DNA from 3 places in the Bacillus sp. 01N42_2 genome. Region 2 is predicted to be linked to each of the others. Evidence: riboswitches for the same ligand, from Rfam matches in the RefSeq annotation. Region 2 holds a riboswitch; each other region holds the start of a gene.
The links. Region 2 has a riboswitch for thiamine pyrophosphate ahead of thiC (phosphomethylpyrimidine synthase ThiC). Riboswitches for the same ligand answer to the same signal wherever they lie in the genome.
Positions count from the first base shown of each region.

Region 1: it holds a riboswitch for thiamine pyrophosphate, as region 2 does, so the genes downstream of both, tenA (thiaminase II) here and thiC (phosphomethylpyrimidine synthase ThiC) in region 2, are expected to answer to the same signal.
Region 3: it holds a riboswitch for thiamine pyrophosphate, as region 2 does, so the genes downstream of both, AC1DN5_RS06750 (ECF transporter S component) here and thiC (phosphomethylpyrimidine synthase ThiC) in region 2, are expected to answer to the same signal.

Region 1 covers NZ_JBFTRO010000005.1:259,037-262,317, forward strand. Annotated here, with positions in the region: gene AC1DN5_RS13575 (monovalent cation:proton antiporter family protein) at 1-1,119, shown strand, start outside; TPP riboswitch at 1,173-1,281, shown strand; gene tenA (thiaminase II) at 1,367-2,074, shown strand; gene tenI (thiazole tautomerase TenI) at 2,052-2,669, shown strand; gene thiO (glycine oxidase ThiO) at 2,653-3,281, shown strand, end outside.
Region 2 covers NZ_JBFTRO010000005.1:1,087-4,367, forward strand. Annotated here, with positions in the region: tRNA gene AC1DN5_RS12235 (tRNA-Leu) at 47-128, shown strand; gene AC1DN5_RS12240 (Type 1 glutamine amidotransferase-like domain-containing protein) at 460-1,158, shown strand; TPP riboswitch at 1,208-1,318, shown strand; gene thiC (phosphomethylpyrimidine synthase ThiC) at 1,441-3,213, shown strand; gene AC1DN5_RS12250 (FAD-binding oxidoreductase) at 3,257-3,281, opposite strand, start outside.
Region 3 covers NZ_JBFTRO010000002.1:607,592-610,872, forward strand. Annotated here, with positions in the region: gene AC1DN5_RS06745 (glycosyl hydrolase family 18 protein) at 1-1,127, opposite strand, end outside; TPP riboswitch at 1,276-1,389, shown strand; gene AC1DN5_RS06750 (ECF transporter S component) at 1,571-2,170, shown strand; gene AC1DN5_RS06755 (ABC transporter ATP-binding protein) at 2,157-3,281, shown strand, end outside.

The DNA.
Region 1 (3,281 bases), 260 kb from region 2:
GCTTTATCGGAATCTCTCGGGGCGGAAAATATTCTCGGTGCATTTTTAGCAGGCGTTTTGGTATCGCTTCTGTCGCCGAATAAAGAAATGGTGGAGCAGCTGGATTCATTCGGCTACGGGTTTTTAATTCCGATCTTTTTCGTCATGGTCGGGGTGAAGCTGGACATATGGACGCTCTTCCAAGATCCGAAAACATTGACGATGATTCCGCTGCTTCTGCTTGCGCTGTTTATCAGCAAAATATTCCCGGTGTTTTATTTAAAGAAATGGTATGACAAAAGAACCGTGTTTGCTTCGGGGTTTTTGCTGACTTCTACGCTGTCGCTTGTTATCGCGGCGGCTACGATCGGAGAAAGGCTTCACATTATCAGCGCCAATATGTCCGGCGCGCTGACTTTGGTTGCGGTTATCGCCAGCATCATCACACCGGTCGGCTTTAAAAAATTATTCAAGCGGCAAAGTGCGCCGCAGGAAAAGAAGCGCATTACATTTATCGGCGCCAACCAAATGACGCTTCCGGTGACGCTGGAGCTGCCTGATGAGGAATATGATGTGCGGGTCGTCCATGTGTATCAGGAAAATGCCGGGGAAAAGCTTGCGGAATCTGTTTTTTCTGTTGAAACGATTTCTGATTACGAGCCCGGCACGCTTGAGTCGCACGGTATTTTTAAAACGGATATTCTTGTCGTGGCGACGGGAAATGAAGATGTGAACGCTGAAATCGCCTTAATGGCGAAAGAGAAAGGGACTGAGCGCATCATCGCAAGCGTCGGCTCGGTTGAACATGAAACAAAACTGAAGGAAGAGGGCATCAGTATTTTTTCTATCCTTCTGTCTACAAAGACGCTCTTGCGCGCATTAATTGAGGCGCCGGGCGTGATGAACCTTCTAACGAATGAAGAGTCTTCGCTTTATCAGATCAATCTGGAAAATACGGCGTATAACGGCATTATTCTGCGCGAATTTCCGCTGATGGGCGATGTGATTTTCGTTCGGATTTTCAGAGGTGTGGACAGCATCGTTCCGCATGGGGACACGAGGCTGAAAACAGGAGACCGTCTCATCGTTACGGGCTCGCGCAACTACGTGTCGGAGCTGAGAAAAATCCTTGAAGCTTGACCAAATTGCATTTCGTGATAAGATAGAAGGCATAACAAGTAAATGATCAATCGTATGACCACTAGGGGTGTCCTTCATAAGGGCTGAGATAAAAGTGAGACTTTTAGACCCTCATAACTTGAACAGGTTCAGACCTGCGTAGGGAAGTGGAGCGGTATTTTTCGGGTTCCTTTTATCCAGATAAATTCCAAACCACTTTTCCGATGCGGGAAAGTGGTTTTTTTATTTTATCAGGGGGGAAAACTTTATGACATTTTCTGAAGAATGCAGACTGGCGGCAGCCGAATGGTGGGACGGAAGCTTTGTTCATCCGTTTGTAACAGGGATCGGTGACGGAAGCCTGCCGTTAGACCGTTTCAGTTATTATGTACTGCAAGATTCCTACTACTTGACGCATTTTGCAAAAGTTCAGGCGTTTGCAGCCGCATATGCCGAAGACTTGTTTACGACGGGAAGGATGGCGGGCCACGCTCAAGGCACATATGAAGCGGAAATGGCGCTGCACCGCGAATTTACGGAGATTTTAGGGATTACAGAAGAAGAGCGCGCGGCATTTAAGCCGGCGCCGACAGCCTATTCTTATACGTCTCATATGTACAGATCGGTGATGAGCGGGAATTTTGGAGAAATTTTAGCCGCGCTTCTGCCCTGCTATTGGCTTTATTATGAAGTCGGCGAACGCTTAAAGGAATGTAAACCGGAACATCCGATTTACGAAAAATGGATCGGTACATACGGCGGAGACTGGTTCAGACAGCAGGTCGAAGAACAGATCAGCCGTTTTGACGAGATTGCTGAAAACAGCACAGAGGAAATCCGCGCGAAAATGAAAGAGAATTTTGTGATTTCAAGCTATTATGAATATCAATTTTGGGGAATGGCTTATCAAAAAGAAGGCTGGTCCGAGAAGGGCGGAAAAGAGGTGGAATCCTTTGGAGCTGCACGCCGTAACTGATAATCGCAAACCCGTTGCCGAGCTGGCCGAGGATATTCTATCGATTCAGCGCGAAGTAAGCTTTATCCATATCCGTGAGCGGGATAAAACAGCAGGAGAGATCATGCAGCTTTTGTCACTGTTGAAAAGAGGCGGTGCGGATAAGGACAAATTGATCATCAATGATCGGGCGGATATCGCGTTTTTTGCCAATATACACCGTGTTCAGCTCCCGTCCAGCAGCTTTTCCGTAAAGCAGGTGCGAAGCAGATTTCCCCATCTTCATATCGGACGTTCGGTTCATTCGCTGGAAGAAGCCATCCAAGCTGAAAAGGAAGATGCGGATTATGTGGTGTTCGGCCATGTGTTTGAAACGGAATGTAAACAAGGACTTGAAGCAAGAGGCATCAGCCTGCTTTCAGAGATCAAACGCACGCTTTCCATCCCCGTCATTGCAATCGGCGGAATGACACTGCAGACGATCCAGCTCACAAAGCAGGCGAAACCGGACGGAATTGCTGTCATGTCAGGCATTTTCTCAGCTGAAAATCCTGAGGAGGCGGCAAAACGGTATGCACGCGCGGTGAAGGAGGCTGATTATGAAGAAGCACTATGATACGGCGGTTATCGGGGGCGGAATTATCGGATGCGCCATTTCTTATGAGCTGGCGAAGACGCAGCAGAACGTTGTCTTGTTTGAAGCCGGGGAAGTCGGCCGAAAAACGACAAGCGCTGCGGCGGGAATGCTTGGCGCTCACGCGGAATGTGAAAACCGGGATGCGTTTTTTGATTTTGCTATGCACAGCCAAAGACTGTATGAAGCGGCGGGGCAAGAGCTTGAGGAAGCCAGCGGCATTAATATCAGGCGCCATAACGGCGGAATGCTTAAACTGGCGTATACAGAAGAAGACATGACCCGTTTACGGAAAATGGATGATTTATCTTCCGTCACTTGGCTCTCAGCGGAGGAGGTTCTTGAAAAAGAGCCTTACACTTCAAAGGACATTCTCGGCGCATATTTTATAAAAGACGATGTCCATGTCGAACCTTACTATGTTTGCAAAGCATATGCAAAAGGGGCGCGGCGTTATGGCGCTGACATATGTGAGCATACACAAGTCACTTCCGTAAAACGGGTGAACGGAGAATACTGCATCACAACGTCCGGTGGGGATGTTTATGCTGACAAAGTCGCAGTTGCCAGCGGTGTATGGAGCGGCCGGTTTTT
Region 2 (3,281 bases):
ATGCATGTTATATTTATATACGTCGGTTGAACACGACGTATTACATGCCGGTGTGGCGGAATTGGCAGACGCGCACGACTCAAAATCGTGTTCCTTCTGGAGTGCCGGTTCGACCCCGGCCACCGGTATAAGAAAGCTTCTACATATGTAGAAGCTTTTTTTGTTGTATGAAAATACCCTCCAAGGCTTGTGAAAAATGATAAGCCTGCGGGCGGTTCAGATCCCATACCAGTTTATTATTAGCGATCGGGGCTGTGTTTGCCAGTGGTAATACGGTGTTGGGGATTGATGTGGTGAAATATGCCCGTTCGAAGCTTGTTCCGGTACTGTTGCGGGGATCTCTGTTATTTTATGCGGTGTCTTTTCATTTTTCAGATAGCAATGCGAAAAATATTAAAACGGCGGCATCCAAAACGGAATACCGCCTCTGTTATACTTGAGAAAAAAGAGGTGATGACGTTGAAGCAGATTATTGCAATGGGTGGCGGGGGATTTTCCATGGAGCCGGATCATCTTGTGCTGGATCAATATATTTTAGAGCAATCGGTGCGGTCAAAGCCGAAAGTTTGTTTTTTGCCGACGGCAAGCGGAGATTCGGAGAATTATATCGGCAGGTTTTATCAGGCCTTTCAAAGGCTGGAGTGTAAGCCAGATCACTTGTCGCTGTTTAAACCGCCGTGTTCTGATCTCAGGTCCTTTCTCATGAAGAAAGATATCATATATGTCGGCGGCGGCAATACGCGCAATATGCTTGTCTTATGGAAAGAATGGGGGCTCGACCTTATTCTGCGTGAGGCTTGGGAGAACGGTGTAATCTTGGCTGGTCTCAGCGCCGGGGCGATTTGCTGGTTTGAAGAAGGAGTGACAGATTCGTCAGGAGAGTTGAGAGAGTTGCAAGCTTTAGGGTTTTTGCCTGGAAGCTTTTGTCCTCACTATGACGGAGAAGCGGAGCGCCGGCCGGTGTATCACCGTCTGATTTCAGAAAACAAACTTCAGGAGGGCTATGCCGCTGATGACGGCGCTGCGCTTCATTATAAAAACGATCAGCTGTTCCGGTCTGTCTCTTCCCGGGAAACGGCAAAGGGTTACAGGGTTTTTGATACTGAAGAAGGCGTAAGGGAAACAGAGCTTCCAGTCATTCTATTATCTGAATCTTGATAATATACTTTTTTTTCTATGCAAATTATGTTACGATGAAACCGAAATGAATAGTTACTGGGGGTGCCCGTCTGAGCGGGCTGAGAGAGAAGCGGCGGCTTCTTAACCCTTTGGACCTGATCTGGTTCGTACCAGCGTGGGGAAGTAAAGGTTTTATTATTGTTGTGGAAAACAATAATAGTTTCTTTCTGACTGCAAAACCGGGTTCTCCAATGAATCCGGTTTTTTTGTGCTGGTGCTGAGCTTGGTTCTGTTATTCAAATGGATAAGGGAGAGATTTGTATGCAAAATCAATCAGTACAGCAAGCGAACATTTCTATTATGTCGAGTTTTTCAGGCAGTAAAAAGGTTTATGTAAAGGGTTCTTCGCCTGACATACGAGTGCCGATGCGGGAAATCAGCCTCAGTCCGACAACGGGGGCGTTCGGGGAAGAGGAGAATCCGCCGGTCCGTGTTTATGATACGAGCGGACCGTATACAGACCCAGATGTACAAATTCAAATTCATGAAGGTCTGAAACCCCTCCGCACAAAGTGGATTACAAAGCGCGGCAATGTGGAGGAATATAACGGACGGGCCGTGAAACCTGAGGACAACGGCTATAGAAAAGAAGGCCGTGCCGCCGAATATCCCGGTTTACAGCGGAAACCGCTGCGGGCCAAGGCAGGGAAAAACGTTACACAATTGCATTATGCGAGAAAAGGCATCATTACGCCGGAAATGGAGTTTATCGCAATTCGCGAGCATGTGTCTCCCGAATTTGTCAGAGACGAGGTAGCCAGCGGCCGGGCGATCATTCCTTCAAATATTAATCATCCTGAAAGTGAACCGATGATTATCGGCCGGAATTTTCATGTGAAGATCAATGCAAATATCGGCAACTCGGCTGTTACATCTTCTATTGAAGAAGAAGTTGAAAAAATGACGTGGGCGATTCGCTGGGGCGCCGATACGATGATGGACTTATCCACCGGGAAAGATATTCATACGACACGTGAATGGATCATCCGCAATTGCCCAGTACCTGTGGGGACGGTGCCGATTTATCAGGCGCTTGAAAAAGTAAACGGCATCGCCGAGGATTTAACGTGGGACATTTATCGAGACACATTGATTGAGCAGGCGGAGCAGGGCGTGGATTATTTCACCATCCATGCCGGCGTATTGCTTCGTTACGTCCCGTTAACGGCCAAACGCACGACGGGAATCGTATCCCGCGGCGGGGCGATTATGGCGCAATGGTGCCTGGCTCACCATCAGGAAAGCTTTCTGTACACGCACTTTGAAGAAATTTGTGAAATTATGAAGACGTATGATATTGCATTTTCTCTTGGAGATGGGCTGCGTCCCGGCTCGATTGCGGATGCTAATGATGAAGCGCAGTTTGCGGAATTGGAGACTCTCGGAGAATTGACGGAAATCGCGTGGAAGCACGATGTGCAAGTGATGATTGAAGGACCGGGGCATGTGCCGATGCATAAAATTAAAGAGAACATGGACAAACAGCTGGAAATCTGTAAAGAGGCGCCTTTTTATACACTCGGACCATTAACGACTGATATCGCTCCGGGCTATGACCATATCACTTCGGCGATCGGCGCGGCGATGATCGGCTGGTACGGGACGGCGATGCTTTGTTATGTCACGCCGAAGGAGCATTTGGGCCTGCCGAATCGTGATGATGTAAGAGAGGGAGTCATTACGTATAAAATCGCGGCCCATGCGGCAGACCTTGCCAAAGGGCATCCGGGTGCTCAGATCCGTGATGATGCTCTGTCTAAGGCGCGGTTTGAATTCCGGTGGCGCGATCAATTTCATTTGTCGCTTGATCCTGAAAGAGCAATGGAATATCATGATGAAACGCTGCCGGCTGAAGGCGCAAAAACGGCTCACTTCTGTTCGATGTGCGGCCCGAAGTTTTGCAGCATGAGAATTTCTCAGGATATTCGCGATTATGCGAAAGAAAACGGTCTGACTGAAGACGAGGCCCTCAATGAAGGATTAAAAGAAAAAGCAAAAGAGTTTGTCGAGAAGGGAAGCCATTTATATCAATAAAAAAGAAAAGATGAGGATGGAGTGTGTCCATCTTCATCTTTTTTTAGAAAAACGGTGACCGGCGAAAC
Region 3 (3,281 bases), on a different contig from region 2:
TCCTCGAACCATACTTCATGCGTTCTTCCATTTTCATCCGTATACCGGAAGTAAGGGGAACGATCCCTCTGAGAGTAGCGGATCACTGATTGATATTTCATGGCGGTTTCCATGGCGCGCTGATTGGAGATCGCCGATCCGATCGTCCCGGGGCGGTACGGAATCACCCAATCATATCCGTACAGCGGCACACCGAGAATCACCTTTCTTCTCGGCACCCTGCTGATGGCAAAATTGATGGTTTCTCTGACCTCCGTCAAAGGCGCTACGGGTCCAGGCTCACTGCCGGCATGGTGCCAGTCGTACGCCATGATGAACATATAATCGACGACGGCTCCGATTCCGCCGTAATCATATCCCCTCAGCCACGGCACCGCTTCATTTGTTTTCGCCGGAACCGATATCGTTAGCGCGAGCTGATGCTCTGAGAGCCTGGTTTTTAACTGCCGGAGAAATCCTGTAAACAGGTCCCGGTCGGCTTCCCTGATCCGTTCAAAATCAATATTGACACCGCCGTATCCCTTTCTTACGGTCAGGTAGACGATATTATTGACGAGGTTCGTTCTCGCCGTCGGGTTCTGCAGGACTTGATGGGCTAATTCCGGGCTGAACCCTCCTTCTGTCAGATTCGTGATAACCGCAAGCGGCCGCACCCTGTTTTGCCATGTGGTTTCTATCGCGGTTCTGTCGTTTAAATCATTCATGATATCTCCGTTCGGGCCAAAATGATATTCAAACAAAGAAATCGCCGATGAATAGGGTGCAAAATCATTAATGAGCTCTCTGTCCGCTTCAGGTGTCCGAATGACATAAAATTGCAGGGTTCCCGCCAGATAGTTGGAGATAGCCGGAATTCTCACTTTCAAACCCGGCCGCAGCCGGTTCGGCGGAATATCCGGGTTTGCCTGCATCAGCTGCATCTGCGGCACATAAGTTTTACTTGCGATAACGGCATACGTATCATTCGGCTGAACCGTATATTCATTAAGAGGGATCAAAAGCGCCTGCCCCGGAACGATATTCGTTTCCTCAAGCCCGTTGACGCTTCTGATGCTGTCAACAGGGTATCCGTACTTTCTGCTGATGGAAAATAACGAGTCGCCAGACTGCACTGTATGAACAAACATAGATGTCCTCCGTTTCCTTTTGATCAAAAGGGCTCTTCTTATCTTTATGAATGATCTTCCGGTCCGATTCCAAACTCTGTTTAGAGAAAGGCTGTTTACAAATCAGACATGATCAACTATGATGATGTCATCATAAAAAACTGTATAGGAAACGCACTAGGGGTGCTGTTATCGGCTGAGATAAAACATGCGGCAGGCGTGTTTTGATCCCTTATAACCCGATCTGGATAATACCAGCGTGGGGAAGTGCAGATTGACCGGAGCGCAGGGTTTTTTCCATGCGTTTTCGTTCTGCTGCTGCATATTCCCTCGGATATGCAGTTTTTTATTTTTCATTAAAAAACGGGGGAGGACACTGCAATATGAAACTTACGATCAATCGTCTTTCGTAAAATCAACTCTTTCATACATACGACTATCCGATAAGAAAGCAGGAGATCACAATGAAAAATTGGAAAATGAGAGAAATTGTCGTCATGTCCGTCATCAGTGTTGTATTTGCTGTCGTTTATTTATTATCAACTCATGCAAGCAATATAGCGGCAGGGTTTTTCGGCCGGATGAGCTACGAACCGATTTACGGTATTTGGTTTATCGTCTCGGTGATTGCCGCCTACATTATTCAAAAACCGGGAGCGGCGCTCATTTCTGAAATCATCGCCGCGTTTGTGGAGTGTTTACTCGGAAATCCGTCAGGGCCGATGGTAATTCTGATCGGCATCGCGCAGGGAATCGGTGCGGAAGCGGTCTTTTTTGCGACACGCTGGCGGGTGTATACCCTGCCCGTGCTCCTTTTATCCGGTATGGGGTCTTCTGTTGCGAGCTTCATTTATGACTTGTTCATTTCCGGATACTCTGTTTTGAATCCGGGTTTATTAGCCGTCATGCTTCTCATCCGCCTGGTCTCAGGTGCGCTTCTTGCCGGCCTTCTCGGCAAAGCAATCAGTGATGCGCTGGCTTACACAGGGGTGCTGAACGGCATGGCGCTCGGAAAAGAATTCAAGAAGAAAAAGAAACAGGTGAATCAAGATGCAGGCATCTGAACCCCTTCTATCGGCCCGCCGTCTTACCTTTTCTTATGAGCAGGATGAGAAGCCGGTTTTTCAAGACGTGTCATTTCAGCTCCGCAAAGGAGAACGGGTTTTATTGCTCGGGCCGAGCGGATGCGGCAAAAGCTCGCTCGCACTTTGTTTAAACGGTCTGTACCCGGAAGCTTGCGATGCGGTTCAAACGGGAACCGTTTCCTTATACGGAACACCTCTTTCGGACCTGTCAGAACCCGCCGCCCGATCCATCGGGGTCGTGTTTCAAGATCCGGATCAGCAGTTTTGCATGCTGACGGTTGAAGATGAAATAGCCTTCGGTCTGGAAAATTTGCAATATACAAAAGAAGAGATGGACTTAATTATTGAGGACGTTTTGGAAAAATTAGAAATCACTCATCTGAAAACACGGACGATCGCCTCGCTGTCAGGCGGTTCAAAACAAAAGGTCGCGCTCGCCTGTATCATTGCGATGGAACCGGAACTCATTATTTTAGACGAACCGACGGCACAGCTTGATCCATATTCCGTGCGTGAATTGGTGCGGCTGATCAAAGAACTGCAGGCCCAAAAAGGCTTCGGACTTCTTGTTATCGAGCATCAGCTTGATCATTGGGCGCCGTGGATGGACAGGACAATTGTCCTTGACGGAACGGGTCAGAAAGTGATGGACGGAGAGACGGGCGCGATCTTTGAAACAAAACTTGAAGAGCTGACGCAGCTCGGCATTCCGATTCCGCGGGTGATCTCATTGCAGGAGCACGTCAGCATTCCTTTTACATTGTGCAAAGAAAGACTGTTTCAAGAACCTGTACCGCCCTTTCCCGGCCCCCGGCCCGCCGCGCTTTCGGCAGAGGACGCGCTGAGTGTTCACGGGCTGTCATTCATAAGAGGAACAGACATCATTTTTCAGGACGTGAGCTTTTCCGTAAAAAAAGGGTCAATCACCGCGATTGCCGGCCCTAACGGAACCGGAAAATCAACGCTCCTGTCCGCCGCGGCCAAGCTCATCCGTCCTGTGAGCGGAGACATCAAAATAGACGGCAGACCGGTAGATTCCTATTCGGAAAAAGAGCTTCGGCGGCTGATGGGGTATGTTTTCCAAAATCCT